Regions from separate parts of the Bacillus sp. GW823-FHT06B01 genome, predicted to be linked through region 1. Evidence: riboswitches for the same ligand, from Rfam matches in the RefSeq annotation. Region 1 holds a riboswitch; each other region holds the start of a gene.
The links. Region 1 has a riboswitch for S-adenosylmethionine ahead of AC1Q8N_RS24860 (methionine ABC transporter ATP-binding protein). Riboswitches for the same ligand answer to the same signal wherever they lie in the genome.
Positions count from the first base shown of each region.

Region 2: another riboswitch for S-adenosylmethionine. It lies ahead of AC1Q8N_RS10110 (bifunctional homocysteine S-methyltransferase/methylenetetrahydrofolate reductase); the one in region 1 lies ahead of AC1Q8N_RS24860 (methionine ABC transporter ATP-binding protein).
Region 3: another riboswitch for S-adenosylmethionine. It lies ahead of AC1Q8N_RS21020 (methionine ABC transporter ATP-binding protein); the one in region 1 lies ahead of AC1Q8N_RS24860 (methionine ABC transporter ATP-binding protein).

Region 1 is NZ_JBXAHR010000007.1:21,514-32,201, reverse strand. Features, by position in the region: gene AC1Q8N_RS24895 (YiaA/YiaB family inner membrane protein) at 119-355, opposite strand; gene AC1Q8N_RS24890 (MarR family winged helix-turn-helix transcriptional regulator) at 587-1,069, shown strand; gene AC1Q8N_RS24885 (ArsA family ATPase) at 1,145-2,326, shown strand; gene AC1Q8N_RS24880 (DUF3926 domain-containing protein) at 2,319-2,510, shown strand; gene AC1Q8N_RS24875 (HXXEE domain-containing protein) at 2,572-3,039, shown strand; gene AC1Q8N_RS24870 (MetQ/NlpA family ABC transporter substrate-binding protein) at 3,207-4,061, opposite strand; gene AC1Q8N_RS24865 (methionine ABC transporter permease) at 4,083-4,748, opposite strand; gene AC1Q8N_RS24860 (methionine ABC transporter ATP-binding protein) at 4,738-5,757, opposite strand; SAM riboswitch class I at 5,881-5,987, opposite strand; gene AC1Q8N_RS24855 (cysteine hydrolase family protein) at 6,228-6,791, shown strand; gene AC1Q8N_RS24850 (hypothetical protein) at 7,036-7,173, opposite strand; gene pruA (L-glutamate gamma-semialdehyde dehydrogenase) at 7,369-8,916, opposite strand; gene AC1Q8N_RS24840 (TSUP family transporter) at 9,070-9,840, opposite strand; gene AC1Q8N_RS24835 (CamS family sex pheromone protein) at 9,939-10,688, opposite strand, start outside.
Region 2 is NZ_JBXAHR010000002.1:592,519-603,206, reverse strand. Features, by position in the region: gene murG (undecaprenyldiphospho-muramoylpentapeptide beta-N-acetylglucosaminyltransferase) at 1-1,023, opposite strand, end outside; gene metH (methionine synthase) at 1,042-4,440, opposite strand; gene AC1Q8N_RS10110 (bifunctional homocysteine S-methyltransferase/methylenetetrahydrofolate reductase) at 4,440-6,272, opposite strand; SAM riboswitch class I at 6,343-6,452, opposite strand; SAM riboswitch class I at 6,656-6,765, shown strand; gene metI (cystathionine gamma-synthase/O-acetylhomoserine thiolyase) at 7,008-8,120, shown strand; gene metC (cystathionine beta-lyase) at 8,117-9,280, shown strand; gene AC1Q8N_RS10095 (cysteine hydrolase family protein) at 9,443-9,955, shown strand; gene AC1Q8N_RS10090 (ArsR/SmtB family transcription factor) at 10,389-10,679, shown strand.
Region 3 is NZ_JBXAHR010000004.1:491,606-502,293, forward strand. Features, by position in the region: partial or broken gene AC1Q8N_RS20975 (hypothetical protein) at 1-188, shown strand, start outside; gene AC1Q8N_RS20980 (DUF3937 family protein) at 288-551, shown strand; gene AC1Q8N_RS20985 (hypothetical protein) at 654-1,040, shown strand; gene AC1Q8N_RS20990 (arsenate reductase family protein) at 1,787-2,152, shown strand; gene gcvH (glycine cleavage system protein GcvH) at 2,194-2,577, shown strand; gene AC1Q8N_RS21000 (hypothetical protein) at 2,753-2,977, opposite strand; gene AC1Q8N_RS21005 (toprim domain-containing protein) at 3,045-3,389, shown strand; gene AC1Q8N_RS21010 (thioredoxin family protein) at 3,393-3,701, shown strand; gene AC1Q8N_RS21015 (hypothetical protein) at 3,856-4,200, shown strand; SAM riboswitch class I at 4,326-4,433, shown strand; gene AC1Q8N_RS21020 (methionine ABC transporter ATP-binding protein) at 4,733-5,758, shown strand; gene AC1Q8N_RS21025 (methionine ABC transporter permease) at 5,751-6,416, shown strand; gene metQ (methionine ABC transporter substrate-binding lipoprotein MetQ) at 6,440-7,252, shown strand; gene metQ (methionine ABC transporter substrate-binding lipoprotein MetQ) at 7,325-8,131, shown strand; gene sufC (Fe-S cluster assembly ATPase SufC) at 8,370-9,155, shown strand; gene sufD (Fe-S cluster assembly protein SufD) at 9,171-10,463, shown strand; gene sufS (cysteine desulfurase SufS) at 10,463-10,688, shown strand, end outside.

The sequences.
Region 1 (10,688 bases):
TCGTTCAATCTACAATACTATTGATGATACCAAATTTTCAGTACTTCAAGCAAGTCAACACACGGCACTTACTGCATTTTTACATAAAAAAAGAAAGGCGAATGCCTTTCTTTACGATTTACTCTTTATCTAACGGTTTATTTTTCGGAAATCTCTCGTTATCTTCTTCATTATCACGAATTGTTTTTTGTAATACAAAACAAGACATCGTTAAAAATAATGTTCCAATTAAATAATATCCTTTTACACTAAGCGTTTCATCTAACGTATAAATCCCAATTAGCATACCTGAAAGTGCACAAACAAATGAAGTCCATGCTAAAAACGTGAACGCTTGCGTATTACGTCTTCTCATCGTTCTCCCCCTCGTTAGCTATACATCCATTATAGATAAGTATATTTACCATGATGGATTTTTATGTAAGTTCTAGTTTTATATTTATACATCTATCATAAAAGAATACTATTTTAAAATACATTTTCTGACTAATCTAAAAAAACAATTAAAATTATTGACATTTATTTCAATTCTGTATAAAATAAAAACAAATATTACGAACCTCGAAATATACGGGAGTGGAAATAATTGTTGCAATATGAACATTTTTTAGACTTACTGCTAGATAACGCCAAGAAACTTTTTTATCCTGAAGAATGGGTAAGCCTAGATTTAACACTTTCTAAAACAGAAGTATTTTGTTTACTTTGGATGGAGCGAAATACAGATATTACAATGACAAAAATCGCTGACCTTCTTGATATACCGATGAGTACAACGACAGGTGTTGTAAATCGCCTCGTAAAAAAGGGATATATTGAAAGGTACCGTGATGAAAACGACCGACGCATTGTATTAATTCGTTTAACAGAAAACGGCGTAATGCTCGTTCAAGAAGTAAAACAAAATGCAGCCCATTACTTTAACCTAGTGACAGAAGCATTATCAGAAGAAGAAAAAGCATTCTTACTACAAATCTTCCAAAAGATCATGAATCACATTGCTACGTCACAGCAAAAAACAGAAGAAAAAGTTTCTACACCTAAAATGAAAAACATTCCGATTGAATAAAACCCTAGTTGGGTTTTTATTCAACATTTTATTTCGTTACTCGTAATATTCGACACTCGAAACAAAGGGGATAGAATAATGAGAATTATTTTGTATACAGGTAAAGGCGGCGTAGGAAAAACTAGCATTTCAGCAGCAACAGCACTTCAAAGCGCAAAACAAGGATTAAAAACATTAGTAATGAGTACAGATCCTGCTCATAGTTTAGGAGATTCATTTGGTATAAAGCTATCTTCTGAGCCATTAGCAATTCGTGAAAATTTGTGGGCACAAGAAATTAATACGATTTATGAGATGGAAAAAGGCTGGGGGAAATTACAGAAATATATTACGCTACTCTTCACCTCCAAAGCAGCTGATGATATTACAACAGAAGAATTAACGATGTTTCCTGGTATGGAAGATTTAATTAGCTTACTTCGCGTACTCGATTATTATAAACAAAACACATATGATGTTATTATCATTGATTGTGCTCCAACAGGAGAAACATTAGCAATGCTCAGCTTTCCAGACATGCTCGGCTGGTGGATGGAAAAATTATTTCCTATTAAAAGAAAAGTTTTAAAAGTTGTTCGTCCTGTAGCTCAACCACTTCTTGGTGTCCCCCTTCCAACCGATGATATTATGGACGAATTAACGAATACACTTGAACAACTTGGAGAAATGAGAAATATTTTATCAAACCGAGACATAACAAGTATCCGCATCGTTGTAAATCCTGAAAAGATGGTCATTAAAGAAGCTCAGCGTAGCTTTACGTATTTAAATTTATACGATTATAACGTGGATGCCATTATGATTAATCGCGTCATCCCTAACACTGTCACCGATCCTTATTTTCAAGCATGGAAAGATACTCAAAAGAAATATAAAACATTGATTCAAGATAGTTTTCAGCCGCTTCCTATTTACGAAGCTCCTATGTTTGAACAAGAGGTTGTCGGTTTGTCTATGTTAGAGCGTGTAGGAGATGCTTTATTTAAATCAGATTCTTCTCCTACGGAAGTGAAATTTAACGGTCGCACTCAATATGTAAAAAAAGATGGCGATGAGTATATTTTCGTTCTCTCCATTCCCTTCTCAAACAAAAGTGAACTTGCATTAAATCAAAAAGGTGATGAGCTTATCATTCGTGCTGGTTCTGTTAAACGGAACATCACATTACCAAAAACGTTAACACACCTTTCTATTCAAGGAGCAAAATTCGAAGATGATGTACTAAACATTCGATTTGGAGGTGTAGTGCATGCGTGAGGAACTACTAAGGAAGGTAATTCGTACAAAAATAAAAGTCGGTATGAATATATTAGAAGAGTTACCTGCCCCAATCCAGCAATCAGCTAAGCAAGCACTAAACATTTTGCAAGAGGAACTAGCTACTTATCCGAAAAAACAAGAGCATCATGAGGATAATTTAAAAAGTATCATAATTGAATAACTATCCCTGTATAGAGGGCCTTTTTTAGGCTTTCTATATTTTATTGGAGTGATGTAAGTTGATGAAAAAACATTCCACTATTATACTCTGGATCATTCCTTTATTATTTTTCGTTCATAACCTTGAAGAATCTTTTCAAATGCCACAATATCTTGCTAATCAATTTTCAATTTATTTTATAACAAGGCGACAATTTTTCATTGCGATTTTCGTATTAACAATCTTTGTCTTACTTATCGTCTTTCTATATCAACTAAACTTTTTGTCTTCTATATACTGGATTATTTTTATACAGGGGGCGATATTCTTCAACTCTGTTCAACATATTATTTTGTTTTTTATTTATCGTTCATATAATCCTGGCGTAATATCAGCCGTTTTCATTATGATTTTTTCTATTTTCTTTTTTTCATTCGAAAAACACCTCATTCATAAAAAACAATTCATAATTACACTCATTTTCAGCTTATTTGCTTACCCTTTTATAATTTGGATTACCTTACTATTCGCTAGCTACTTTCATTCATAAAAAAAGACCAGGAAAACTCCTGGTCCATCACTCTACTTAACAAACATTGGATTCTACGTTATACAGAATTGGAAGGTACAGAATTAGGGTTTTGTTTGTTAAGTAGATTATATGTTGAACGAGCTAACAGCGGAGGGGTTCCTACTGTTAATCGTTAAACCCGATAATTATTTTACGATTTTTTCAAGCTCCTCAAGTGAAAGATCTACTGAAATGGAACCATCATTTGTTTCTTTCTTAATTGCATCTGTTACTTCTTTTGAATGATATAGTTCAATTACTTTTTTCAGTGTTGGATCATCTTTATCTTTTGTACGAGCTGCGAAAATATTAATATATGGCTTCGCATTTTCATTCTTTGGATCTTCTAAGAAAATTGGATCCTTCGCTGGATCTAATCCAGCTTGACCAGCAACACCGTTATTAATAACTGAAGCTGCAACATCTTTTAATACACGAGGTGTTTGCTGTGCGATAACCGGTGTAATTTTTAACTTCTTCGGATTTTCAGCAATGCCACTTGGATCTCCGAATAAGCCAAAGTCTTTCTTAAGCTTTAATAATCCAGCTGCATCAAGAAGTTTTAATGCACGAGCTTGATTCGTTGGATCATTTGGAATCGCAATTTCTGAACCATCTGGAATTTCATTTGCCTTCTTATATTTTTCAGAGTATAAGCCCATTGGTGCAATTTGCGTTGTACCGACAGCTGTAATATCTAACTTATGCTCTTTTTTAAATTGCTCTAAGAAAGCAACGTGCTGGAATGAGTTTAGTTCAATATCTCCATCAGCTAACGCTTTATTTGGCGTTGTGTAATCAGAGAACTCCACCAGTTTAATTTTAATTCCCTCTTTTTCAGCTTTTTTCTTTAAAATTTCCCAAGCGTCTCCATCTGTTCCGGTTACGCCAACGCGAACTACTTTCTCTTTTGCTCCTGCCCCCGTGTCTCCACTTGAGCAGCCGCTTAACGCTGAAATTCCTACAATCGCTGATAATGCAAATGCTAAAATTTTCTTCATTTTCTTTTCCCCTCTTCCTTTTTATGATCTGCGTAAAAAGACTTTCGCAAAGTAGTTTCCTAAATTTTGAGCTACCTGTACGAGAATAATAAGTAAAACGACCGTTACGAACATAACTGATGTATCAAAACGTTGATAACCATATGTCATCGCTAAGTCACCAAGACCGCCACCACCGACAAGCCCAGCAACTGCAGAAAATTCAATTAAACCAACTGTCATAAACGTAACACCTAAAATTAATGGCGCTAACGCTTCTGGTACAAGAATTTCAAAAACAATTCTAAATGGTGAAGCACCCATCGCTTGAGCTGCTTCAATGACTCCCTTTGGAACTGAAACAAGATTTGTTTCAACCATTCTAGCAATACCAATTGACGCAACTAACGTCATTGGAAAGATTGCTGCCGCTGTTCCAATCGTCGTTCCGATAACACTTCTTGTTAGTGGGCTTAAAGCTACTAAGAAGATGATGAATGGAACCGGACGAATTGTATTAATAATGATATTAAGAATAGAAAAGACCCATTTATTTTCTAAAAAGTTCCCTTTTCTCGTTACATATAAAAGTAAACCTAGAGGTATACCGAGAATTGTAGCGGATATAAGGGTTACAATTACCATTAAGAGGGTATCCCCCGTCGCATCTACTATGCGGGGCCAAAATATACTCCAATCAACTCGCATGAGCTTCTACCTCCTTCAGCTGCACTTGCAGTCTTAGATGTTGTAATGCTTTTTGAATTTCTTTCTGCTCACCTTGCAGTTCTACAAGTAGATTTCCAAATAGCACATTTTGAAGTTCAATAATATTTCCGTACAGTACGTTTACATCGACGTTATAGTTTTTCGCGATATATGATAGTACCGGCTGCCCTGTCTCTTCCCCAGTAAATGTTAAGCGATAAATCTGTCCACCATTTTGAATTTTCCCTAGAACACTTTCCGGTAAATGATCATTAATAATGGAGCGTACAAAGTTTTGAGTTGTCTTTGTTTTTGGTTGTGTGAAAACATCAAACAGTTTTCCTTCTTCAATAACCTTTCCCTTCTCCATTACAGCTACACGGTGACAAATTTCTTTCACAACATGCATTTCATGTGTAATAAGAAGAATTGTTACATTGTATTCTCGATTTACTTTCTTTAATAAGTTCAAAATTTCTGTCGTTGTTTCTGGATCTAAAGCTGATGTTGCCTCATCACATATAAGAATGTCTGGCGATGTTGCAAGTGCTCTTGCAATGCCAACACGCTGCTTTTGTCCGCCTGATAGTTGCTCTGGATAATAGTTTGCTTTATCTTCTAATCCTACAAACTTCAGCAGTTCATTTACTCTTTCTTTTATCTCATTCTTTGGTACTTTCGCTAACCTTAATGGATAAGCAATATTCCCAAACACTGTTCTTGAATTAAATAAATTAAAACTTTGAAAAATCATCCCGATTCTTTGTCTTAGCTTCCGTAATTCTTTCGTCGATAAAGATGTAATATCTTTATCATCTATTGAAATCGTTCCTGCCGTTGGTCTCTCTAACATATTTACTAGGCGTAATAACGTACTCTTTCCAGCGCCACTAAAACCGATGATACCAAAAATTTCGCCCTTCTCAACTGATAATGTTACATCCTCCACCGCATGAACAGATTGCCCACCTGATTCATATACTTTACTTACGTTGTTAAAAGAAATCATTTTCTTCCCTCCTATATGCTGTAAAAACTTGAAGTAGAGCTTTTGAGGTAAAATAAAAAGTGCTCTCCTTCTTATCAACCGTAAAGATAAGAAGGAGAGCACTTATATGTACTCGTTCACATCTTCTCATCTTCCAAGCCTTTTATAAGGCTTGCTGGAGTTAGCACGGTATTAAAAAACCCGTTGCTGAGGTATCGTAGGGCCAGTCCCTCCACCTCTCTGGATAAGAATGTATCGATTTAATTGTCGTTTAATTAATTCTCATTATAGAACTCAGAATAATAAGAGTCAATACATTTTTCAGAAAAATATTAATCATTCCTCTATTAAAATTTTCAAATAAAAAATCACATACAATAATGATTTTTAGAGTTATGTTAAATTCTCCTCCTTCATATTTTTTAAAAGGAGAATCCTTTCTATAAATTGAATACCATTATTTGAATATGAAACCGGAGGAAGATAAATATATGAAAACAGCTCTTTTACTCGTTGATATTCAAAATGATTATTTTCCACATGGAAAGATGGAATTGCGTAATCCAGTAGAAGCAAGCCAATATGCTAGTCAGCTGCTACAACTCTTTAGAACAAAAAACGAACCTATTTTTCATATCCAACATGTAGCAATAAAAGATGATGCTACTTTTTTCCTACCCAATACAGAGGGTGTACATATTCATGAAAGCGTACGTCCACTTAGAGAAGAAACTGTTATACTCAAACATTATCCAAATAGTTTTCGCGAAACTGATCTTCTAGAACAATTACAACGTTTAGACATTGAGCACGTCGTCATATGTGGGATGATGACTCATATGTGTATTGATGCTACCGTAAGGGCTGCTTTTGATTTCGGCTTTCCATGTACCGTTATACATGATGCTTGTGCTACAAAAGATCTTTCCTTTAAGAATGCTACTATACCAGCCGTTTATATTCATAACACAATTTTGGCTAGTTTAAATGGAGTATATGCAACTGTAATGAGTACAGAGGAGTTTTTGGCTACAAAAAAACACTCCCTTCAGTGAGCAAAACCGAAAAGAGTGTTTCTTGTCAAACCATAGATTTTCTTTCAAATTGTATTATACAGGAAATCCTTAAAATGAATACTAAAAAATATGACTAATAAGTCAACTTTTCTCGTTGTTTTGTTTCTATTTACATGTTTATCCCGATATTAATAGGGTTTAGCTAGTTCTAAGTACCGAATAGTAATATATGGTACTTAGAACTGGTTTCTCCTATCAAAAACGTAACATATTATTTATCTGTTTATTTTTGCTTCTTTTTCAAATACTCCGCACGCAATTTTTCAATTTGCTGCTTTTTATCAAATTTGGCAGGCGTCTGTTTTTCATGAAACTTTGCCACGGCTACCTGACTTTTGTAATCCAATTGATATTTTCCCACTTTGTTCACCTACTTTTCTTGTCTTTAAAGAGAATCTATTCAACAAATATAGTATACCTTATTTACTGAAGTAAACCTTATTACATTATTAGTTTTTCTACTTATATCTATCTTAATCCATATATAGAAACTTTTTCAAAAAAAAAAAAAAAAAAAGAGATCTTCGCAGACTGCGAAGATCTCTTCTACTATTTCTTATAAAGTTTCAGAAGTAGTTTTTGCTTGCATGTGAAGTGCTAAGTAGTCAGGGCCACCAGCTTTAGAGTCTGTACCAGACATGTTAAAGCCACCGAATGGTTGGTAACCTACGATTGCACCAGTACATCCACGGTTGAAGTATAAGTTACCCACGTGGAATTCTTCACGTGCTTTTTCAATATGGTCACGGTTGTTAGTAACAACAGCACCTGTTAAACCGTATTCTGTATTGTTTGCAATTGCAAGTGCATGATCAAAGTCTTTTGCTTTACAGAATGCTACTACTGGTCCGAAGATTTCTTCTTTCATTAAGCGAGCATCTTCTGCAACGTCAGCAACGATTGTTGGTTGGATGAACCAGCCTTTAGAATCGTCTCCTTCGCCACCTGTTAAGATTCTACCTTCTTCTTTACCAATTGCAACATAGCTCATTACTTTATCGAATGCAGCTTGGTCATTAACAGGACCCATGTTTGTACCTAATACAGCTGGGTTAGCAACTGTTAATTCTTTCGTTAATTCAACAGCACGATTTAATACGTGGTCGTATACATCTTCATGGATTACTGCACGAGAACATGCAGAACATTTTTGTCCTGAGAATCCGAATGCTGATGCTACGATAGATTTAGCTGCTAATTCAAGATCTGCTTCTTTATCAACAACGATTGTATCTTTACCACCCATTTCAGCGATAACGCGTTTTAACCAAATTTGGCCTGGGTTTACTTTCGCTGCACGCTCATAAATACGGATACCTACATCACGAGATCCAGTGAAGCTCACGAAACGTGTACGAGGGTGATCTACTAAGTAGTCACCAACTTCAGAACCATTACCTGGAACGAAGTTTACTACGCCAGCTGGTAAGCCAGCTTCTTCTAATACTTCCATGAATTTTGCAGCTACTACAGGAGTTGTACTAGCTGGTTTTAGTAATACTGTGTTACCAGAAACTAAAGCAGCTGTTGTCATACCTGCCATAATTGCGAATGGGAAGTTCCAAGGAGAAATGATAACACCTACTCCTAATGGAATGTAAGAGAAACGATTATATTCAATTGGACGGCTTTCTACTGGAATTCCGTCTTTTAATTTTAACATTTGACGACCATAATATTCCATAAAGTCGATTGCTTCTGCTGTATCAGCATCTGCCTCATTCCATGGTTTACCTGCTTCTTTTACAAGAATAGCAGAGAATTCATGCTTTCTGCGACGAACGATTGCTGCAGCACGGAATAAAATGTCTGCACGCATTTCTGGCTTTGATTTTCTCCAAGTTTGGAATGTTTCATCCGCTACTTGCATTGCTTTTTCAGCTAACTCACGGCTTGCTTTTGAAACGCGACCAACAAGTTCCTCTTTATTTGCAGGGTTTACAGAAACAATTTTGTCTTCTGTAGTGATTTTTTCTCCCCCAATAATTAATGGATAGTCTTGTCCAAGATAAGATTCTACTTTCTTTAAACCTTCTTCAAACGCTAATTTGTTAGCCTCCACTGAAAAATCTGTAAATGGCTCATGTTTGTATGCTACTACCATTCTTTTTAGCCTCCCCTTAGAAAAACGTTTACATTTTACAACATTATTCTACACGATAATTTAGATTTATTCAAATATTCCTAGACTTATATTTTAAAAATTAATTAATTTTTAAAATATAATAAAAAAATAGAGTTATACATACGTATAACTCTACAAAATATGAGTATATTCCAAAATGTTTTTTCCAATCAATAAAATAGTTACTAACAAAAATAAAGTTCTTACATATCCAACACCTTTTTGAACTGCAAACTTCGATCCAAAATAAGCGCCAAAAATCATCGACAATCCCATAATAATACCGTATTCAAAATGAATTACGTCTAAAAATAAAAAAGTAATTAAAGATACGATATTACTAACAAAGTTCAAAAGTTTTCCAGATGCTGCCGCTTGAATAAAATCCAAACCAACTAATAAAAATGCAAAAATTAAAAAGGATCCTGTCCCTGGTCCAAAAAATCCATCGTAAAACCCTATCATTAAAATAACAAAGAAAAATATTAATGTTTTTCTTTTCGTCATCTTCTTATAGGTAGATACACTTCCCCAATCCTTTTTTGCAATAATATAAATGGCAATAAACACCAACATCACAAGCACTAACGGACGTAAAATATCCGGCGGAATAAACTTTACTACTAAAGCTCCTGCGACCGCTCCTATAACAGTTAACGGGATTAACTTTCCTACAATTTTAAAATCGACCTTTCCTGATCGAATAAAATAAACTGCACTCGTAAACGTCCCCATCGTTGCAGCTAATTTATTCGTTGCAATTGCCGAAGCTGGTGGTAAACCAACAAACATAAGTGCTGGAAGCGAAATTAATCCTCCACCGCCAACAACTGAATCAATAAAAGCTGCTAAAAAGCCGAATGCAATTAATAAAATAATGACTTGAAAACTTAATTCGTCCATGTGCTTTACCCCTTACCCCCCCATTATTTATAACATTTTAAATTATAACAAAATTCCTCAAGAAAAAAAGCCGTTCCATAAAGGAACAGCCCTCCTATTTAATCTAAAATTTTCACAAATGGTTCATCTTGCTTCGCTTCACGTATAATAATCGCTTCTGGACGTTCTACAGATTTAATCGTTACTTGTACTTTCATATAATTCGGGAAGTATTCCATAACAAGCCCAGCTACATATTGTGTAAAACCAATTATTTCTGCTTTCCCATTAAACTGGACAGGAATATCAAGCTTTATTTCTCTTAATTCATCATCTCTATACATACCAGTACCGATAACAGCTGTGTAGTCGCCTTGGAAATAATCGCTTAGTTTTGATTTAAAGTTCGATACTCTCGCCAGATCTTCACGTTTATTATCTGTTTTCGCTTGTTCAGATGGGAACAAATAATATTTCTCATTAATTTGTTTCCAATCCTCAACCGTTTCACTGCCTTTTTCAACATTCGCATAAGAAACAAAGTTACCTGGCACGAGTGAAGCCTTTGGAGCCTGACGATAAATTGCAAATGTTATCGGAAGGTTTTTTGTTTCAGGCTGTTTTTGATGCATAAATTTCAAGACTTCTTGCGCCATTTTTTTCCCTTCAGCTACCATTTTTTCTTGCTCAATTTTAGCCTCACGCGGATAACCATGCTCTTCCTCGTAATAATGAACCGAGTTCATCGCTAAACCAATTACAATGCCTTGGCGCTCATCTGATTCGCCTTTTTTCACATAATAATCATGCTCTAAAATATTTGAAATATATATTGGATTTTTTTTATTCTTTTCCTCTAATGATTCAGA
Region 2 (10,688 bases), on a different contig from region 1:
TGCTTCTTTTCCATTATATTTTTTTAGTGCTGTTTTATACATTTCATTATTTTGATTTAATTCTTCGACATGCTTTATAAGTGATTTCACAGTCACATCTTCCTCATACAATACGGAAGCATATCCTTGTCTTTCAAAAGACTCTGCATTTAGTATTTGATCTCCACGACTTGCAAATTTCGATAGCGGAATTAAAACCATCGGCTTTTGCAATGTTAAAAACTCAAAAATTGCATTAGAGCCCGCACGTGAAATAACAAAATCTGTTATCGCTAATATGTCTGGCAGTTCTCCATGTATATATTCAAATTGTTTATATCCTTCTTTATTTTGTAAGCTTTCATCAAGATTACCTTTTCCGCAAAGATGAACAATTTGATATTTTTTCAAAAGTTCTGGTAACGCTTCTCGAACCGTTTCATTAATTTTCTTTGCGCCCAAACTTCCTCCCATAATTGTAATAACTGGCTTTTTACGTGAAAAACCTAAAAACACTAAACCTTTTTCACGATTTCCCTTTAGCACTTCTTCACGTACAGGAGATCCTGTATAGATTACTTTTTCTTTCGGTAAATGTTTCGCAGCTTCTTCAAATGTAACAAATATTTTCGAAGCAAAACGGAGCGCAATTTTGTTTGCTAGTCCTGGCGTCATATCAGATTCATGTAATAAAACAGGGACTCTATTTAGCCAGCCTCCAATTACGACTGGTACAGATACGAAACCACCTTTTGAAAAAATCACATCCGGTTTTAGTTTTCGAATCCTTACATACGCATCCATAACACCCTTCATTACAAGAAAAGGATCTTTTATATTTTTTAAATCAAAATAACGACGTAGCTTTCCACTTGAAATACTATAGTACGGAATGCCTTCCTTTTCTATAATCGTTTTCTCAATCCCTTGATGAGAACCAATATACGAGATATCCCAATTCTGTTCTTGTAAATGTGGAATGATGGCTAAATTAGGTGTTACATGCCCTGCCGAACCGCCACCTGTAAAGACTATTTTCTTCATACGTCTCCCCCTTCTACACTATAATACACTAAAATATCTTGCCTCAGGGTGAGAAAATACCATAGCCGTTACAGACGCTTCTGGCTCCATCATAAATCCTTCTGTTAATGAAATACCTATTTCTTCTGGATGAATAAGGCGAAATAACTTTTCTTGATCCGCAAGTTCTGGACATGCTGGATAACCGAAAGACACTCGTATCCCTCTATATTTCGTACGGAAACGTTCTTCCATCGTCAGTTCTAGTGAATCTGGAATACCCCAGCGATCACGAATGAGCATATGTGTTTTTTCAGCAAGACCTTCTGCTAGTTCAAGCGCTAACGATTGGATCGCATGGCTGCGTAAATAATCACCCTTCGCCTTCCACTCTTCAGCAATGTTCCGAACGCCTTCCCCAACCGTAACAGATAGGAAAGCAACATAGTCCATCTCATCTCCAACTGGTCGTAAATAATCACCTAAAGTACGATATGGTGCTTTTCCTTGTCTTGGGAATGTAAAACGCTCTATAACACGCGTATGATCTTCTGGATCATATATTACAATGTTTTGTCCATCACTTTGCGCTGGGAAAAATTGATACACCGCTTTCGGTTTTAACCAAGATTGTCCTTCCTGCAATAATTCATCTATTAAATCATTTAATTCGTGTGCTCTCTTATCTCCCTCTCGCAAAAGCTTCTTCACATTTCCTTTTAATCCAAGGTGATGTCCAAGTAGCATTTGTCTATTTAAAAATGGAGCGAGATGAAGGGCTGGAATATCACGTAATACAATTCGTTTTGTTGAATCAGGTATCATAACCTCTGCCTTCGCTAATGGCTCAATTACTGCTGGAATTTCTACTTTCTTCTCCTCTTTTTTTACGATATGAAGATGACGCTCTTTTTTATCTTGTTTCATCTTCTCACGCTCTTCTTCCTTTTGAAGCTTATTAATAATATCAAGACCAGTCATCGCATCACTCGCATAACATACGAGCCCTTTATATGATGGTGAAATACGATTTTCTGTAAATTTTCTCGTTAACGCTGCCCCGCCTACAACGATTGGAACATCAATATTTGCAGCTTTTAAATCTTCAGCAGTCGTTACCATTTGTTGCGCTGATTTTACTAATAAACCAGAAAGACCAATAATGTCAGGCTTCTTTTCTTGTACTTCTTGAACAATTCGATCCGAACGAACATTGATTCCTAAATTAATAATCTCATATCCGTTATTCGATAAAATAATTTCAACGAGGTTTTTCCCAATATCATGTACGTCACCTTTAACAGTTGCTAATAATACTTTCCCCTTTTTCGCACTCTCGCTAGATTCCATATGTGGCTCTAAATAGCTTACGGCAGCTTTCATACTTTCAGCACTTTGCAATACTTCGGCAACGATAAGCTCATTATTATTAAATAATCGTCCCACCTCATCCATTCCTGTCATAAGTGGGCCATTAATAATATCCAAAGGTTTTCTTCCTTCTGTAAGTGCACGGCTTAAATCTTCTTGTAGTCCTTGTTTCGTACCTTCTACAATGTAATTTGCCAGCCTTTCATCAAGAGTTAATGTTTCTTGGGTAACGACATCTTTCTTTTTTGCCGCGCGATAAAAATTTGTAAATTCTTCTAACGTCTCTTGCGTCGTTTCAAAAAGTAGTGCATCAGCAAGACGTTTTTCTTCCTCTGGAATTGACGCATACCGTTCTAATTTTTCCGTATTCACAATTGCGTAATCTAATCCTGCTTTCGTTGCATGATATAAAAAGACGGAATTTAATACTTCTCGGCCAGCTGGTGGTAAACCAAAAGATATGTTACTTACACCTAAAATCGTTAAACATTCTGGTAAGGCTTCTTTAATAAGACGAATTCCTTCTATCGTCGCTGCCGCCGAGCCGATATATTCTTCATCACCTGTCCCTACAGGAAATACAAGTGCATCAAAAATAATATCTGACGGGCGTATACCATATTTCGTCGTCAATAACTCATAACTTCTTTTTGCGATTTCGAGTTTTCGTTCTGCACTAACCGCCATACCATCTTCATCAATTGTTCCTACAACAATAGCAGCACCATATTTTTGAAGAAGCGGCGTCACTTTTTTAAATCGTTCTTCTCCATCTTCTAAATTAATTGAATTAATAACAGCTTTTCCTTGTATATAAGTAAGAGCTCGCTCCATCACATTTTCATCTGTTGAATCAATCATAATTGGTACTTTTAACACTTTCGTAACTTCTGCCAAGAAGTTTTCCATATCTTCTATTTCATCGCGATCAGGATCTGCCATACAAATATCAATAATATGAGCATTTTTCTTCACTTGCGCTCTTGCGACTTCAGCAGCCTCTTCAAATTTCCCTTCTGCTACTAATCGTTTAAATTTACGTGACCCAATAACGTTTGTTCTTTCACCAACAAATAATGGTCTCATAGAGTCATCATATTGAAGTGCCTCTAATCCACTAACCCCGTGTCCAGCTCTTTCGTGGTGTTCACGCGGCTTAAGAGAGGCTAACGCGGATTTCATTGCTTTTATATGTTCTGGTGTTGTGCCACAACAACCACCGATAATATTAACCCATCCTTCTTCAGCAAATCGCTTCACTTTTTCAGCGAGAGAAGATGGCGATTCATGATAATGTCCATCTTCATCAGGAAGACCTGCATTTGGATAACAAGAAATGTAACACTCCGACAACTCAGATAGTGAACGAATATGGTCTCTCATAAACTCCGGACCGGTCGCACAGTTTAACCCAACAGATAATGGCTTCATATGTTCTACTGATAAGTAAAAAGCCTCAATTGTTTGCCCGGCCAGAGTCGTTCCCATCGGTTCAATCGTTCCTGAAATCATAATAGGTACAATTTTATTTAGCTCATCAAAAGCTGCTTGAATTCCAATATAAGCAGCCTTCACGTTACGCATATCTTGACTCGTCTCAACGAGTAATACATCTACGTCGCCATTCAATAAGCCTCTAGCCTGCCGTGTATAGGCTTCAATTAATTCTTCAAACGTCACACCACCTGTAACACTAATCGCTTTCGTTGTTGGTCCCATTGCTCCCGCAACATATACTTCCTTCCCGCTTTCTTTGACCGCTTGCTTCGCTAAACGCGCTGCCGTCTCATTTAATTCCTCATCTAAATGAGACAACTCATAATCACTTAATACAATATTTGTCGCCCCAAATGTATTTGTTTCAATAATATCTGCTCCAGCTTCAATATAAGCTTTATGAATCTTTAAAATGACATCAGGCCTTGTTTCTACTAAATATTCATTACAGCCTTCGTACTCTTCTCCTCCGAAATCTTCCGCAGTTAAGTCCTCTTGCTGGATCATTGTTCCCATTGCACCATCTAATATTAAGATGTTATTTTGTAATTTTTCTTCTATACATTTCATCAATTAATACCTTCTTTCACTTCTTGCTTTTCTCTCACATATTTAACAAGATGTTCTGTAATTTCATATTTTAGAAATGGTGTAATAAGATAAATGCCGTTAAAATACTTCATCGCCGCATCGATTAATTCTTGTGAAATGAGAATTCCTTCCTTAATTGCTGCCTCTTTCGTTTCATGTCCATCCATTCTCTCCCTTATTTCTTCAGGTAGTGTAATACCCGGTACCTCAAAATGAAGGAAATCTGCATTCCTTTTACTTATTAATGGCATAATCCCAATAAAAATAGGTTGTTCCAAATGCTTTGTCGCTTCATACACTTCTTCAATTAACGCGATATCATAAATTGGCTGCGTTAAGAAATATTCCGCTCCAGCATCTATTTTCCGTTCCATTCGCTTAACCGCTGCTTTTAAATGTCTTACATGCGGATTAAACGCACCTCCCACTGAAAACCTTGTTGCTGGACCAATTGATTTCCCTAAAATCGAGCGCCCGTCGTTCATTTCTTTAATCATTTTAATGAGCTCAATAGAGGACAAATCATATACAGAAGTGGCACCTGGAAAATCACCAACGCGTGCTGGATCCCCAGTTAAAGCTAACACTTCTTCCATACCTAACGCTGATAGGCCTAGTAAATGAGATTGTAGTCCGATGACGTTATGGTCTCTACACGTTAAGTGCGTCAATACCGGAATATCGTGCTTCGTTAATAATGCCCCCATTGCCATATTCGAGATGCGAGGCGATGCTAATGAATTATCTGCTAGAGTAATAGCATCTGCCCCAGCTCTTTTCAATGCTCTTGCGCCTTCAAAAAATCGCTGCGTATCTAACGTTTTCGGTGGATCTAATTCCACTACTACTGTCGTTTGTTTTTTTGCTTTCTCTGCTAAAGTGACATGAGCTTTCGAACGTTTCTCATGTGTATGAACTACTTTCGGTCTTTGAATCGTATCCTTTTCTATTACAGGTGTAACATTTGCAATTGCACGTTTCATACTTTCAATATGTTCTGGAGTCGTGCCACAACAACCACCCAATAATCGGATACCTTGCTCAATAAATTTCGGTGTCATCGCTTCGAAATAAGCCGGACTTCCCTCATATACGTAGCGTCCCTCCACATAATTCGGGAGACCTGCATTTGGATATGCTGACAAGTAGCCATTTTGCGGAATCGATATCATTTTAAAAGCTTCCGTCATGTGAAGTGGCCCTAGTTGACAGTTCAATCCAACAACATTTGCACCGTAATCTAAAAGCTGTTTTAATATTTCATTTACATCATTTCCATTTTGAGTTGTACCTGCCTCATGCAATGCTAATTGAGCTACAATTGGAATATTCGTTTGTTTTCGTAACACCTGAACAGCATGAAGTAATTCAAACTCATCATAGAAAGTTTCTAATAGCAGTCCATCAACCTGTTCTTCTAGTAATGCACTTGCCTGTTCCAGTAACATAAATTCTCTTTCCATATCAGTTGTCGTAACAGCTCCGATATGTTTCATACCACCAATTGTTCCTAAAATTGCATTTCTGTCTGTAACAGATGCTTTCGCCAGTTTTACTGCGGCTCTATTAATTTCAGTAACTTGATTTTCTAAACCATACATACGTAATTTCGCTTCATTTGCTCCGTACGTATTTGTTTGAATCACATCAGCCCCAGCAGCTACATATTGCTTATGAATCGATATAATTAAATCTGGATCAGATATATTCAATTCTTCAAAACTACTTTGCAAACCATGTGAATGTAATAACGTCCCAACCGCACCATCACCTATTACAATTCCTTTTGATAATAAATCTAGTAATTTCACAAATCTCCCTCATTTCTATCAATATAAAAACCCCCTCTTCACTTTGAAGAGGGGGACATAATTGTTCCTCCTCTTATTATGCAAAACATTCGTTTTGCAGGTATTAGCACCGTTTCAAACATTTCGTTTGAAGGTTGCTGGGTTTCACAGGGCCTTTCCCTCCACCGCTCTCAATAAGAGTTTGTCTTTATTATTTTATTTATGTAGCTAAAAGGAAATACGTTCCCCTTTTAACAATGTTTGTTAATTTTTTAATAAATTTAGCATGCACAAATGCAAAAGTCAATGACACTTGCGGAAAAATAAAAATTATTTAAAATAAAGTTGCAATTCAATTATCTTTTGTTGTAAAGTTAAAAACATAATAAAATTTCATACGAACATTCTTATCTAGAGAGGTAGAGGGACTGGCCCTTTGACGCCTCAGCAACCATTAACATTTGTTAATAAGGTGCTAATTCCAGCAAATTGTGAAAGATTTGACAGATGAGAAGAAGACTCTATTCAAACCGAAAGCCTTCTTCTTTAGAAGGCTTTTTTTATTTTCCCCCGCTATTTGAGGGCAGTAAGATTCCCAACTCAAAATTCAGCTGGAACAAAGAAGTTAGGTGGGAATCAACTGCCCGTAAAAGCCCGATTGGTGAGGGCTGATAATCAGTGGGGATGAATCCCTCACTGATTAAAGTTTCACTTTACATTCACTTAATTGTTAATTTAAAAAGGAGGAATTTTCACATGTCAACTATTGAAACAAAACTAGCACAAATCGGAAACCGGAGCGAAACTACAACAGGAACTGTTAACCCACCTGTTTATTTTTCAACTGCTTATCGTCATGACGGAATTGGTAACTCTACTGGCTTTGACTATTCACGAACTGGCAATCCAACTCGTGGTCTTTTAGAGCAGGCAATCGCAGACTTAGAATATGGTGAACAAGGTTATGCCTGTAGTTCAGGGATGGCAGCTGTTCTCCTCGTCCTCTCCCTATTCCGTTCTGGAGACGAACTTATTGTATCTGAAGATTTATACGGGGGCACTTATCGATTATTTTCTGAGCACGAAAAAAAGTGGAATGTTCGATGTAGATACGTAAATACACAATCCATTAAACAAATTGAGCAAGCTATCACAACTGCAACGAAAGCTATTTTCATAGAAACTCCAACTAATCCGTTAATGCAAGTTACTGATATTGCCGCTGTCGCAACTGTAGCGAAAAGACACGGACTACTTCTTATTGTAGACAACACATTCTATACGCCTTATATACAGCAGCCATTAACAGAAGGTGCCGACATTGTACTTCATAGCGCAACGAAATATTTAGGAGGACATAACGATGTCCTAAGCGGACTTGTCGTTGCAAAAGGAAAGGAACTTTGTGAGGAAATCGCTCATTATCATAATGCCTCTGGTGCGGTCTTAAGTCCATTTGACTCATGGCTATTAATTCGTGGTATGAAAACGTTAGCGCTTCGCATGAGACAACATGAAGAAAATGCAAAAGCAGTTGTTGCTTATTTAAATGATGAAGACGGGGTGACAGATGTATTTTATCCTGAAAGAGGTGGCATGATCTCATTTCGTCTGAAAGATGAAACATGGATTAATCCATTCTTACAATCTTTATCCTTAATTACATTTGCTGAAAGTCTTGGTGGTGTTGAAAGTTTAATGACGTATCCAGCAACGCAAACACACGCTGATATTCCTGAAGAAATCAGAACAGCAAACGGTGTATGTAATCGTCTTCTGCGATTTTCCGTTGGCATTGAAAATAGTAACGATTTAATTCAAGACTTAAAGCAAGCCATTAAACTTGTAAAAGAAGGGGTAAGAATATGAGTTATTCTATAGATACACTCTTACTGCACAACCAATATAAACATGACTCACAAACAGGAGCTGTTAACGTTCCCATCTATAATACATCAACATTCCATCAGTTTGATGTAGATACGTTCGGAAAATATGACTATAGTCGCTCTGGTAATCCAACTCGTGAAGCTCTTGAAGATATCATTGCTTTATTAGAAGGAGGAACAAAGGGATTTGCCTTCGCATCAGGAATTGCAGCGATTTCTACTGCATTCCTCCTTCTTTCACAAGGCGATCACGTACTCATTTCAGAAGACGTATACGGAGGAACTTACCGAATTATAACTGAAGTGCTCTCCCGTTACGGTGTGTCACATACATTTGTTGATATGACAAATGTAGAAGAAATAAAGCAAAACATTAAGCCAAACACAAAACTCTTTTATGTGGAAACACCCTCTAATCCACTTTTAAAAGTGACAGATATTCGTGCTGTTTCTAAACTTGCAAAATCTATTGACGCCCTTACTTTTGTTGATAATACATTTTTGACACCACTATTCCAGAAACCACTTGATCTTGGCGCCGATGTCGTTCTTCATAGTGCCACAAAATTCATTGCCGGTCATAGTGATGTTACTGCCGGATTAGCGGTTGTAAAAGATGCCGAACTCGCTCAAAAACTTGGATTTTTACAAAATGCATTCGGCGCTATTTTAGGTCCTCAAGATTGTTCTCTCGTACTTCGCGGTCTAAAAACATTGCATGTACGTCTTGAGCATTCAGCTGCAAACGCCAATAAAATTGCGCATTATTTACAAGAGCACGCTAAAGTTAAAAATGTCTATTATCCTGGCTTACAAACACATCTTGGATTTGATATTCAACAATCTCAAGCTACATCAGCCGGAGCTGTCCTATCTTTCACTTTACAATCAGAAGACGCACTCCGCCAATTTTTATCAAAAGTAAAATTACCTGTCTTTGCAGTTAGTTTAGGAGCTGTCGAATCGATTCTTTCCTACCCAGCTAAAATGTCACATGCAGCATTGTCGCAAGAAGCTCGTGATGAAAGAGGGATTTCTAATTCATTACTTCGGTTATCCGTCGGCCTTGAAAATGTTGACGATTTAATATCCGATTTTGAAAATGCCCTTTCTTATGTAGAAGAACCTGTAAATGCATAGAACGAACAGAAGATATGAAATTAAGTTTTCATATCTTCTTTTTTATACCGTTAAGTATATTTTTTACTTTTCGTATAGTCCATAAAAAAACAAAAGAGCACCATCTATTTCTAAATAATGAATTAATTGATATATTAAGAAGTAAAAAAGGGGGCAAAAATAATGGATATTTGTGCAGATGTTTTAATCGTTATCGATTTACAAAATGGAGTATGTTATAGCGAAGAGCATTTATTCGATTTACAAAATTTACTTACAAAAGTAAATAAAAGAATTTCTTCATACAGAAAATCAAATAAACCAATCATTTTTATTCAACATTGTGACGATGATTTAGTACCCGAAAAAGAACTTTGGGCTATTCATGCTGATCTAGATGTTCAGGAACAAGATTTTTTTGTAAGAAAAACACATGCCAATTCATTTTATAAAACAAACTTGAAAGAGATTTTAGAACAATTATCTGTACACCGTATTGAATTTTGTGGTGCCCAAACAGAGTACTGTATGGATGCTACGATTAAATTTTCCCATGGACTAGAATACGAAAACTTCATGGTACAGAAAGCAACCTCTACGTTAAATAATCCATTTATGTCCGCAAAAGAGACAATTGATTTTTATGAGAACATATGGAACCGCAGATTTTTAAAGCTGATAAAAGATGAACTCTAGAATATATAACTAATGTCTTGGTAATTCTAAAATTTATCAGCTATACTCAAATATTTTGTTATCACCATAAAGAAGCTGACTATATTCAGCTTCCTTTCTTTTAACCTGTTTTATATTCTATATATAACATTATAATTCCTTTTTCTTATTATTTTAAAAATTTTGTATATTCATTTGAAAGAATAAGAAAATCATGATAAAATTGTGTTACAAATATATCTATATCTTTCAATTTTTAAAACGCATCGAAATTTTCGCCCAAAAATGTCATTTTACAAAACCATGCAAATTTATCTACTTTATTTACATCAGGGTCTCTTTTCTTACAATTTCTTTACTTTAGGACTTTTTTTCTGCAACAACTGTTTTCTTTTCTTTAATTTTTTGGTATGTATAGTATGGTATAACAGCTCACACGGAGGTGGAAAAGAACATGTTAGAAACCTTTCAAAAAGAAATAGAACTATATGAAAGCAATGCAGAATTATTGAAAGTACTTGCTCATCCTGTTCGCTTATGTATTGTAAAAGGATTAATTGAACGTGGTCCAAGCAACGTTTCTACAATGTACACTGGCTTAAACATGCCACAATCTACAATTTCACAGCATTTAGCAAAATTAAAAAGTGCTAAAATCGTTTCCAGTGAAAGAAAAGGATTGGAAATTTATTACAAAGTAGAAAACGAGACAATTATTCAACTCGTTCGCGTATTATTAGGTTAAGAGCTCATA
Region 3 (10,688 bases), on a different contig from region 1:
GCGGCGGGCTATTCATTATGGTAGGTAGCCAGGAACAGGGATTTCCCCTTATTTCAAGGGCTGGGATTGTCTATATAGTGGTTCAAATGATTTCGTTGTTTATGCGATTACTTGTTGGGATTGCTAAAGCTATTTTCTCCTACACTAGTAGGGGGTTTTTATTAACAGTAATTCCTAAATATTCATGAAATATGCAAATGTGCATATTGTATTTATTTGGATATTTTGCATGTTAAAATTAAATATAGGGATTTTTGTATATAAAGAACTGAAAACAGAAATATCCAATGAATTTTGAGAGGTGTTACATGTTTAAAAACAAGAAATTAATTCGGTTTGGTCTAACATTACTTGTATGTTTATGGGGAATTGATTTTACAATTGGTTATTTTCAAGTATATCTTGAATCAGCAGCAGGTATTAAATGGGTAATATCAGAAACTTGGAGAACTGTTTTATTGGATGCTCCTGAAGGTATATTGGTTATTTTAGGCGCGATTGCTTTATATGATTTCACAAAAGAAACATCGCCAAAAGACGCATCAATTTAAATGCGTCTTTTTTATTTCATGCAATTAGCAATTTCGTGGAAGGTAGTCTTGCTATTAATAATAGGACATTATGTCATACAATGAAGATAATATTAGAAAATTATGAGGATGATTACGTTGGGGAAATTTTTAATTAGTTATGCTGCAAGCCTGCTTACTTTTATTATCATATGGTTCTTGATACCGTATATTTCTGATCCTAGTTATTCTTACGAGAATGATTTACCTAACATATTAGGATTCATGGTAATTCTCATTATATTTGGTAGCATATTAGATCTTATAGCTTGCCTAATTGGAGAAATGTTATACAGGAACATAAAACAATGTAGGAAGTTTCGATTTGGAATTCCTGTATTTATTGGACTAGCTCTTATCTATATATTTATACTCTCTCTTTTTACTATTACTAGTGCATATTCTTCTAGTTTAGTTGCACCTATTATTATGGGTTCCTTAGCTTTTTATTTAGTGCGTAGAAAAATATAATTAACTTCACCTAACGATAATTATGTAAATGAGCTAGTGGCGGTTCCGCAAAGATTTTGAATAAACTACGAAAAAGTAGAAAAGTATACATTTCTACTTTAATAAAGGATACGTTTACCTTTAGATTCATGATAAAAAAAGAATTACCTCTGTCTCTAATCAAGGGTACTTCTTTTTATATTTCAGTCAGTAATTTGAATTTCATATTCTCAGGAGCAGTTACTTTGGCTTTATTGATGATAGGTTTAATAACTTTCTTGCGGGCTCACTACTACGGTCAAAATCGTTAGTTCCTTTTATCTGTAAGCTTTTGTCATTTAGATTGTTTCCAGGTTTTGTGACTATAGGCTGAAATGGTTAAATAAACGTTTGTTTAAGATGTATGTTCGGTAGGAAGAAATCGATGCAGCTCAAGGGTGAACAAAGGGAAATAGGAAATTAATCAAACGTTTGTTTAAGATGTATGTTCGGTAAGAAAGGATCAATGCAGTTCAAAGGTTAACAACGAAAAATAAGAAATTAATCAAACGCTTGTTTAATATATACGTTCGGTACAGAATGAGAGAAAAATCTAAAAAAATTATATATTTATTTTTTTCTTAACAAATGGCGGGAAAATAAGGAAAATTCGCAGGATTATTAAAATTTATCACGAAATAAGTAAAAGTTTAGCGAATAATCGTTTGAAATAATAAAACGTTTTCTATATGATAAAGGTAAAGGTTAGTAAAAAAGTAGGTGAATTTATGACAGTAACATTTTATTCATATCCAAAGTGTGGCACATGTCAAAAAGCAAAGAAATGGTTTGAGGCAAACGATGTAGCATATGAGATGATTCATATTGTTGAAAATCCACCGTCAAAAGAAGATTTACGTAATTTACATGAAAAAAGTGAATTACCATTAAAAAAATTCTTTAATACAAGTGGAATGCGTTACCGCGAACTTGGTCTGAAAGATAAGTTAAAGGATGCAAGTGAAGACGAAATGTACGAACTTTTAGCATCTGATGGCATGTTGATTAAACGTCCAATCGTAACAAATGGAACGAATGTAACACTTGGTTTTAACGAAGAGCAGTTTGAAAGTGTGTGGAAAAAGTACCAATAAGGTATTTTTACATAATTAATACATTCACTGGAGGTACAGTCATGAGCATTCCAAATAATTTACGTTACTCTGAAGAACACGAATGGGTAAAAACTGAAGGTAATGAAGTTGTTATCGGTATTACTCACTTTGCACAAGGTGAGCTAGGCGATATCGTATTCGTTGAACTTCCTGAAGTAGGTGCAACAATCGAAGCTGACGAGCCATTCGGAAGCGTAGAATCTGTTAAAACAGTTTCTGAGTTATACGCACCTGTAAGTGGTAAAGTTGTAGCAGTAAACGAAGAATTAAGTGACCAACCAGAACTTGTTAACGAATCTCCATACGAGGGTGCATGGATGGTTAAAGTTGAACTTTCTGATGCAAGCCAAGTTGAGAAGTTATTAACTGCAGAAAAATATGCAGAAATGACAAACCAAGACTAATTATAGTCGACTAAAGGACAGCCTTTGTGCTGTCCTTTTTTATTTTGTGTAAAATAATGAACGTAGAATCATATACTAATTATCGTGTAGGAGAGTGTTTTTTGAAAAAACGATTTCGTTTAATTTTTTATTGTTCAGCTCCAGCGGCTAGATTGTTCGGTGGCTTCGCTTCTTCCTACAAGGCAAAAAGCGCCTTTACGTCAGAAGCTCCATCCCCCTCACAATCTGAACGAGCCGCTTGCGCTTTTCTTTGTGATCCAGCTCCAGCGGCTAGATTGCTCGGTGGCTTCGCTGCTTCCTGCAAGGCAAAAAGCGCCTTTACGTCAGAAGCTCCAATGCCCTCTTGTTCTAAGCAAGCCGCTTCTGCTTTTCTTTTGCAAAAATAAACAGGAAACAACATGAAAATAACGAATATACTATATACTAAGTTAAAGGTTGTATAGTATATGGTGATCGGGTGATGACATATGATTTATGTAGAAAAAGTCATTATTGTAGAAGGTAAATCAGATAGAAGAAAGATTGAATCTATTATTCGTGAACCGGTGGAAATTGTTTGTACAAATGGTACAATTGGTTTATCGAAAATGGATGAGCTCATTGATCAGTTTTTTGATAAGGAAGTGTATGTACTAGTGGATGCTGATGATGCTGGAGAAAAGTTAAGGAAGCAATTTCGAAAAGAATTTCCGCAAGCAGAGCATATTTACATTGATCGCTCGTACCGAGAAGTGGCAACTGCGCCATCTTCACACTTAGCAAATGTATTATGGGGAGCTGACATTGACGTTTATACAGAATATTTACGGTAAGGAATGATAGAAGTGATTGATTGGACAGGAGCCGAAGCTACAGCCCTAATAGAGAACGAAGAAAAAACAGTGTTATATGTATATACTCCAATGTGTGGAACATGCCAATTAGCAAAAAAGATGTTAACAGTTGTTGAGATGACAATTGAAGACTTGAAAATTGGAATGTTAGATTTAAATTATGCTCCGCATTTAGCGAAAGAGTATGGAATCGAAAGTGTACCGTGTTTACTTGTTTTTGAAAATGGGACACTCATGAAGAAGATATATGCATTTCATTCGGTTGAATATTTATATACGGAATTAAAGTAGGCGGCAAAGTTTTTGCCGCCTCGACATATTTCTCGGGAAATATGTCGAGATGCAGGGTGGTTACAGTATTTGTCGAGCGAAAGTAACAGGATTGCTCTTTAGTGAGAGGGAATGGTATGTGTAATAGAAAGTGATATGAAGGATGTGATTTAGGGTGAAATTATATTCTTTGCTGCAATCATTTGTAAATTACGCTAATGGTCAATATCATTTAGAGCCGCTTTTAAGACAAGGAGAAAAAACTGTTAATTTCCGCTTTGGAGATGAAAGTTGTTCGTTACAAATTTCAAGAGATTATATAGAGCTGCTACATGAGGAAAGAGGAACGGAGCAAATCGTTTGTGTAGATGAGGAAGATGTAAAACAATTGGTGAACGGAAATGTACGATTGCAAACATTAATGAACGATGGACGTGTACAATATTCAGGAACGTATCGAACGATGCTATTAGTCGAATCGATGTTTCATATATGTAAACCGATGTCAGTGGGTGCTTAAAAGTCTGAAGTTTCTTTTTTTACGAAAATTTCTGTTGACATGGCGTATGGATATTGATACAATTCAATTCATAAAATATAGACAATTTCATAAATTACAAATCAGACGAAAATGTAATCTGATTTCTCTTATCAAGAGAGGTGGAGGGACTGTGCCCTGTGAAGCCCGGCAACCGTCAACTTATGTTGAAATGGTGCCAATTCCTGCAAAGCAAATGCTTTGAGAGATGAGAGAGAGGGATAATGTTGTTATATACGCATATAAACCTTTCTGCTTCTCTAAAGCGGAAAGGTTTTTTTATTGTTTGAATGTGGAGGACATTCAAATAATAAAAGTAGTGATAACGGTGGACTACACGCATTAAACATAAAAAATTGCGGAGTCGACCAAAAATCTAGCTTCAGCGGCTAGAACAGTCGGTCGTTTCATCCCTTCCTATGAGGCAAAAAGCGCCTCTACGTCAGGGATTCGGGCGTCCTCTTGTTCTAAACGAGCCGCTTACGCTTTTTAAACAAAAAAAGGGGTGAACATCATGATCTTGTTAGAAAATGTAAAGAAAATATATAAAGCAAAAAGCGGTGATGTCACTGCTGTAGATAATGCCAATTTAAAAATAGACAAAGGTGAAATATTTGGTGTTATCGGATATAGTGGCGCTGGGAAAAGTTCTTTAATCAGATTATTCAATCAGTTAGAGAAACCAACTTCTGGCCAAATTACAATTGCAAATCGTGTGATTTCAGCAATTACAGGGAGTGAACTTCGTAAGGCAAGGCAAGAAATTGGAATGATTTTTCAGCACTTCAATTTACTTTGGTCACGAACTGTACGCGAAAATATCGAGTTCCCACTTGAAATTGCAGGTGTCGATAAGGCGAAGAGAAGAAAACGCGTCGACGAGTTAATTCATCTTGTTGGATTAGAAGGAAGAGGGGACGCGTATCCATCTCAGTTAAGCGGAGGACAAAAGCAACGTGTTGGGATTGCAAGAGCGTTAGCTAACAACCCGCAAGTGCTTTTATGTGATGAAGCAACGTCAGCTCTTGATCCAGAAACGACAGATCAAATTTTAGATTTATTATTAGATATTAATAAGCGTCTCGGTTTAACAATTGTACTCATTACACACGAGATGCACGTGATTCGAAAGATTTGTAATCGAGTGGCGGTAATGGAGAAAGGGAAGATTGTAGAAACGGGTCCAGTACTTGATGTATTCCGCAATCCGCAGAAAGACATTACAAAGCGATTTGTACAGCAGTTAACGGATTCTGAAGATACAAATGAAACGATTGAAAGTTTAATTGAAAAGTATCCAGATGGTAAAGTAGTTCGTTTGCAGTTTATCGGTGAAGCTGTAGAAAGACCAGTACTTCAAAGATTAATGCAACGCAGTGATATAGAAGTTAGCATTTTGCAAGGAAACATCGCCCAAACAAATAACGGCTCTTACGGTAGTTTAGTTGTTCATTTAAATGGTGAGGAAACAGCGATTCAGCAAGCAATAGAGGGAATACATCAAGATCAAGTAGAGCTGGAGGTGATTGCACATGGATAAGTTAATCGCAAATGTTGATTGGAATCAAATGTTAGAAGCAACTGGTGAAACGTTATATATGACGGCAATCGCAGCTCTTGCCACATTTGTATTAGGACTAATTTTAGGATTGTTACTCTTTATGACAGCGAAAGATAATTTATGGGAAAACAAAGCGGTTAACACGGGGATTGGAGCGTTCGTAAACATTTTCCGCTCGATACCGTTCATCATTTTAATCATTTTATTAATCCCATTCACAAAGATTCTGCTTGGAACAATTCTTGGAGCGAGTGCAGCACTTCCAGCTTTAATTATTGGAGCGGCACCATTTTACGCGAGAATGGTTGAAATTGCGCTTCGTGAAATTGATAAAGGTGTAATTGAAGCTTCGAAAGCAATGGGAGCAAAAACAAGCACAATTATTTTGAAAGTGTTAATTCCAGAATCGTTACCAGCATTAGTATCTGGTATTACTGTTACGACAATTGCTTTAGTAGGCTATACAGCGATGGCGGGAGTTGTTGGTGCTGGTGGCCTTGGAACACTTGCTTATTTAGAAGGATTCCAGCGAGGAAATAACGATGTAACAATCGTTGCGACAATTTGTGTATTACTAGTTGTATTTTTCATTCAGTGGATTGGTGATAGTTTAACGACTCGAATAGATAAACGATAATAAAAAACGGGAGGATGTTTCAAATGAAAAAATTATTACTTACAGCACTTATTTCAACTTCAATTTTTGGGTTAGCTGCTTGTGGCGGGAAAGATAAAGATGAAACAAAACTAGTTGTGGGGGCTTCTAACGTACCGCACGCTGAAATTTTAGAAAAGGCTAAACCTTTATTAGAGAAAAAAGGAATTGAATTAGAAATTAAAAAATTCCAAGACTACGTATTACCAAATAAATCGTTAGCGGATAAGGATTTAGATGCAAACTACTTCCAGCACATTCCATATTTAGAAAAAGAAATTAAAGATAAAAAATATGATTTTGAAATAGCAGGGAAAATTCATTTAGAGCCAATTGGTGTATACTCTCAAAAATATAAGAGCTTAAAAGAACTTCCGGACGGGGCGACAATTATTATGAGTAATTCCGTTACTGACCATGGACGTGGTTTAGCAATTTTACAAAAAGAAGGCATTTTAAAAATTAAAGACGGAGTAGATCCAGTTAGTGCAACTCCAAAAGATATTGCAGATAATCCGAAAAACTTAAAGTTTAAAACGGATATTGAGCCTGGTTTATTACCACAAGTGTATAACAATAAAGAAGGCGACGCTGTTTTAATTAACTCGAACTATGCAATTGATGCGAAATTAAATCCAGAAAAAGATGCAATTGCAATTGAAGGCGATGATTCTCCGTACGCAAACGTATTAGTGGTTCGCAAAGGTGATAAAGATAAAAAAGCGATTAAAGAGCTTGTAGAAGTATTGCATTCTAAAGAAATTGAAGACTTTATTAATAAAGAATATAAAGGAGCGGTTGTTCCTGTAAAAGAATAATTGCTGAAAAGGGCTGGTGTATGCCGGCCCTTTTTTATAACTACATAACTATAGGGGAGAAGGGGACATCATATGAAAAAGATTCTACTGTCAGTTGTTACAGCACTGTCTGTATTTACATTAGCTGCTTGCGGAGGGAAAGAAGAGAATAAGCTTGTTGTGGGAGCTTCTAACGTGCCGCACGCTGTTATTTTAGAAAAGGCACAGCCGATACTAGAGAAAAAGGGCATTAAATTAGAGATTAAAAAGTTCCAGGATTATGTTTTGCCGAATAAAGCGTTAGCGGATAAGGAAATTGATGCGAACTACTTCCAACACATTCCTTACTTAGATAAAGAAATTCAAGAAAAGGGATATAAAATTGTAAACGCAGGAAAAATCCATTTAGAGCCAATGGGCATTTATTCTAAGAAATATAAAAGTTTAAAAGAATTGCCAGATGGCGGAACAGTTATTATGAGTAATAACGTAGCGGAGCGTGGCCGTATGCTCGCATTGTTACAAAAAGGCGGCGTTATTAAATTAAAAGACGGTGTAGATGTTGTTAAAGCGACAGTAAAAGATGTTGTAGAAAATCCGAAAAACTTAAAGTTTAAAACAGATGTAGAGCCTGGATTGTCACCAAAGCTGTATGAAAATAATGAAGGTGATGCTTTATTCATTAATTCAAACTATGCAATTGATGCGAAATTAAATCCAGCAAAGGATGCAATTGCGATTGAAGGATCAGACTCTCCGTATGCAAATATTATTGCAGTTCGTAAAGGTAACGAGAAGAAAAAAGAAATTAAAGAATTAGTAGAAGTATTGCATTCAAAAGAAATTCAAGACTTTATTAATAAAGAATATAAAGGTGCTGTACTTCCGGTAAGTGAATAAACACAAGGAAAGGACTGGGAAATTTACAGTCCTTTTTTCTTTATATAAATAAGAAGAAAGGTGTATTATATAAGGATGCAAGGGAAATACTTATATACATTTGTGAAAAAATTGTTACTTTTTTTCGTCGTTTGCGATATCATTTTATTTGATATAAGATTAGAATGAGAATAAAATGAGAATATGAACGTTTTAGGAATTTTTAAAATGTATATATAGGATTAATGGAGGTATTGAGATGGCTGGTTCTACATTAACGGTTAAAGACTTACACGTATCAATTGATGGCAAAGAAATTTTAAAAGGTGTAAACCTTGAAGTAAAAGGTGGAGAAATCCACGCAATTATGGGACCTAACGGAACAGGTAAATCAACTTTATCTTCTGCGATTATGGGTCACCCAAAGTATGAAGTAACAGAAGGTAGCATCATCATCGACGGTGAAGATGTATTAGAAATGGAAGTAGACGAGCGCGCACAAGCAGGTCTATTTCTAGCAATGCAATATCCAAGTGAAATTAGCGGAGTAACAAACGCTGACTTCTTACGTTCTGCAATTAATGCACGTCGTGAAGAGGGCGATGAAATTTCTCTTATGAAATTTATCCGTACATTAGATAAAAACATGGAATTCCTAGAAATGGATCCAGAAATGGCACAACGTTACTTAAACGAAGGTTTCTCTGGTGGAGAGAAAAAGCGTAACGAAATCCTTCAATTAATGATGATTGAGCCAAAAATCGCAATCTTAGATGAAATCGACTCAGGTCTTGATATCGATGCATTAAAAGTTGTATCTAAAGGTATTAACCAAATGCGCGGCGAAGAGTTCGGTTGCCTAATGATTACGCATTACCAACGTTTATTAAACTACATCACTCCAGACTTCGTTCACGTTATGATGAACGGTCGTATCGTTAAATCTGGTGGTCCTGAGCTTGCACAACGTCTAGAAGCTGAAGGTTATGACTGGATTAAAAAAGAATTAGGTATTGAAGACGAAACAACAGAGCAAGAAGCGTAAGAGAGGAGCATAAACATGACAATCGGTACATTACCTTTCGATCAAGAAACAATCCGTCAACGCGCAAGCGAAGTAAACGAAGCTGCTTGGTTGACTGAGTTCCGCTTACAAGCTCTTGCACAAGCAACTGAACTTCCAATGCCAACGCCTGATAAAACGAAAATTGAAAAATGGGACTTTATCGGAAAAGGCGACGCTGCTAAGCAAGAGCCTGTAAGTTCTTTAACAGAGCTTCCAGAAGCAGTGAAAAACTTAATCGATGAAAATAACAGCGTATTAGTACAACGTACTGGTACAACTGCATTCGTTTCTTTAGCAGACGAAGCAAAAGAAAAAGGTGTTATTTTTACAGACATCGTAACAGCTGCAACAGAGCATGCTGAACTATTACAAAAGTATTTAATGAAAGACGGCGTGAAGGTAGACGAGCATCGTTTAACTGCACTTCATGCTGCATTAATCAACGGCGGTGCATTTGTATATGTTCCGAAAAACGTTGTTCTTGAAACTCCACTTCAAGCTGTATTCTTAGTAGACGGCGAAGAAGCTAACGTATATAACCACGTATTATTCGTAGCTGATGCGAACAGTACTGCAACTTATGTAGAAAACTACGTTGCAAATGAAAATGCTAAAGGTATTGCAAATATCGTAGCAGAAGTAATCGTGGAACAAGGCGCACAAGTTAAATTTGGTGCGGTTGATCTATTAGCAAAAGACGTAACAACTTACGTTAACCGCCGCGGAATTGTTGGACGCGACGGCCGCATTGATTGGGCTCTAGGCCTTATGAATGACGGAAACACAATTTCAGAGAACGTTACGAATTTAATGGGCGACGGATCATATGCTGATACGAAAACAGTAACAATTGGTCGTGGTAACCAAACACAAAACTTTACAACTAAAGTTGTTCACTTCGGTAAACACTCTGAAGGTTGGATTTTAAAACACGGTGTACAAAAAGATAGTGCAACATCTATCTTTAACGGAATTGGTAAGATTGAACACGGTGCATCTAAATCAAATGCACAACAATCTTCTCGCGTTCTTATGTTAGATGAAAAAGCTCGCGGTGATGCAAACCCAATTCTTTTAATCGACGAAGATGATGTAATGGCAGGTCACGCAGCTTCAGTAGGCCGCGTAGATCCGTACCAATTATACTACTTGATGAGCCGTGGTATTCCAAAACGCGAAGCAGAACGTTTAGTCATCCATGGATTCTTAGCACCTGTAGTAAATGAGCTTCCAATTGAAGGAGTAAAAGCACAGCTTGTTGAGGTAATTGAAAGGAAAGTTCGCTAATGAATATTCATGAAATACGCAAACAGTTTCCAATTCTTGATCAAAAAGTGAACGGCAAACAACTTGTATATTTCGATAGTGCAGCAACTTCTCAAAAACCAATTCAAGTCATTGAAACGTTAGAACGTTACTATAAAGAGTATAATTCTAACGTGCATCGTGGTGTTCATACGCTCGGTACGAAAGCTACCGACGCGTATGAAGGTGCACGCGAGAAAGTTCGCA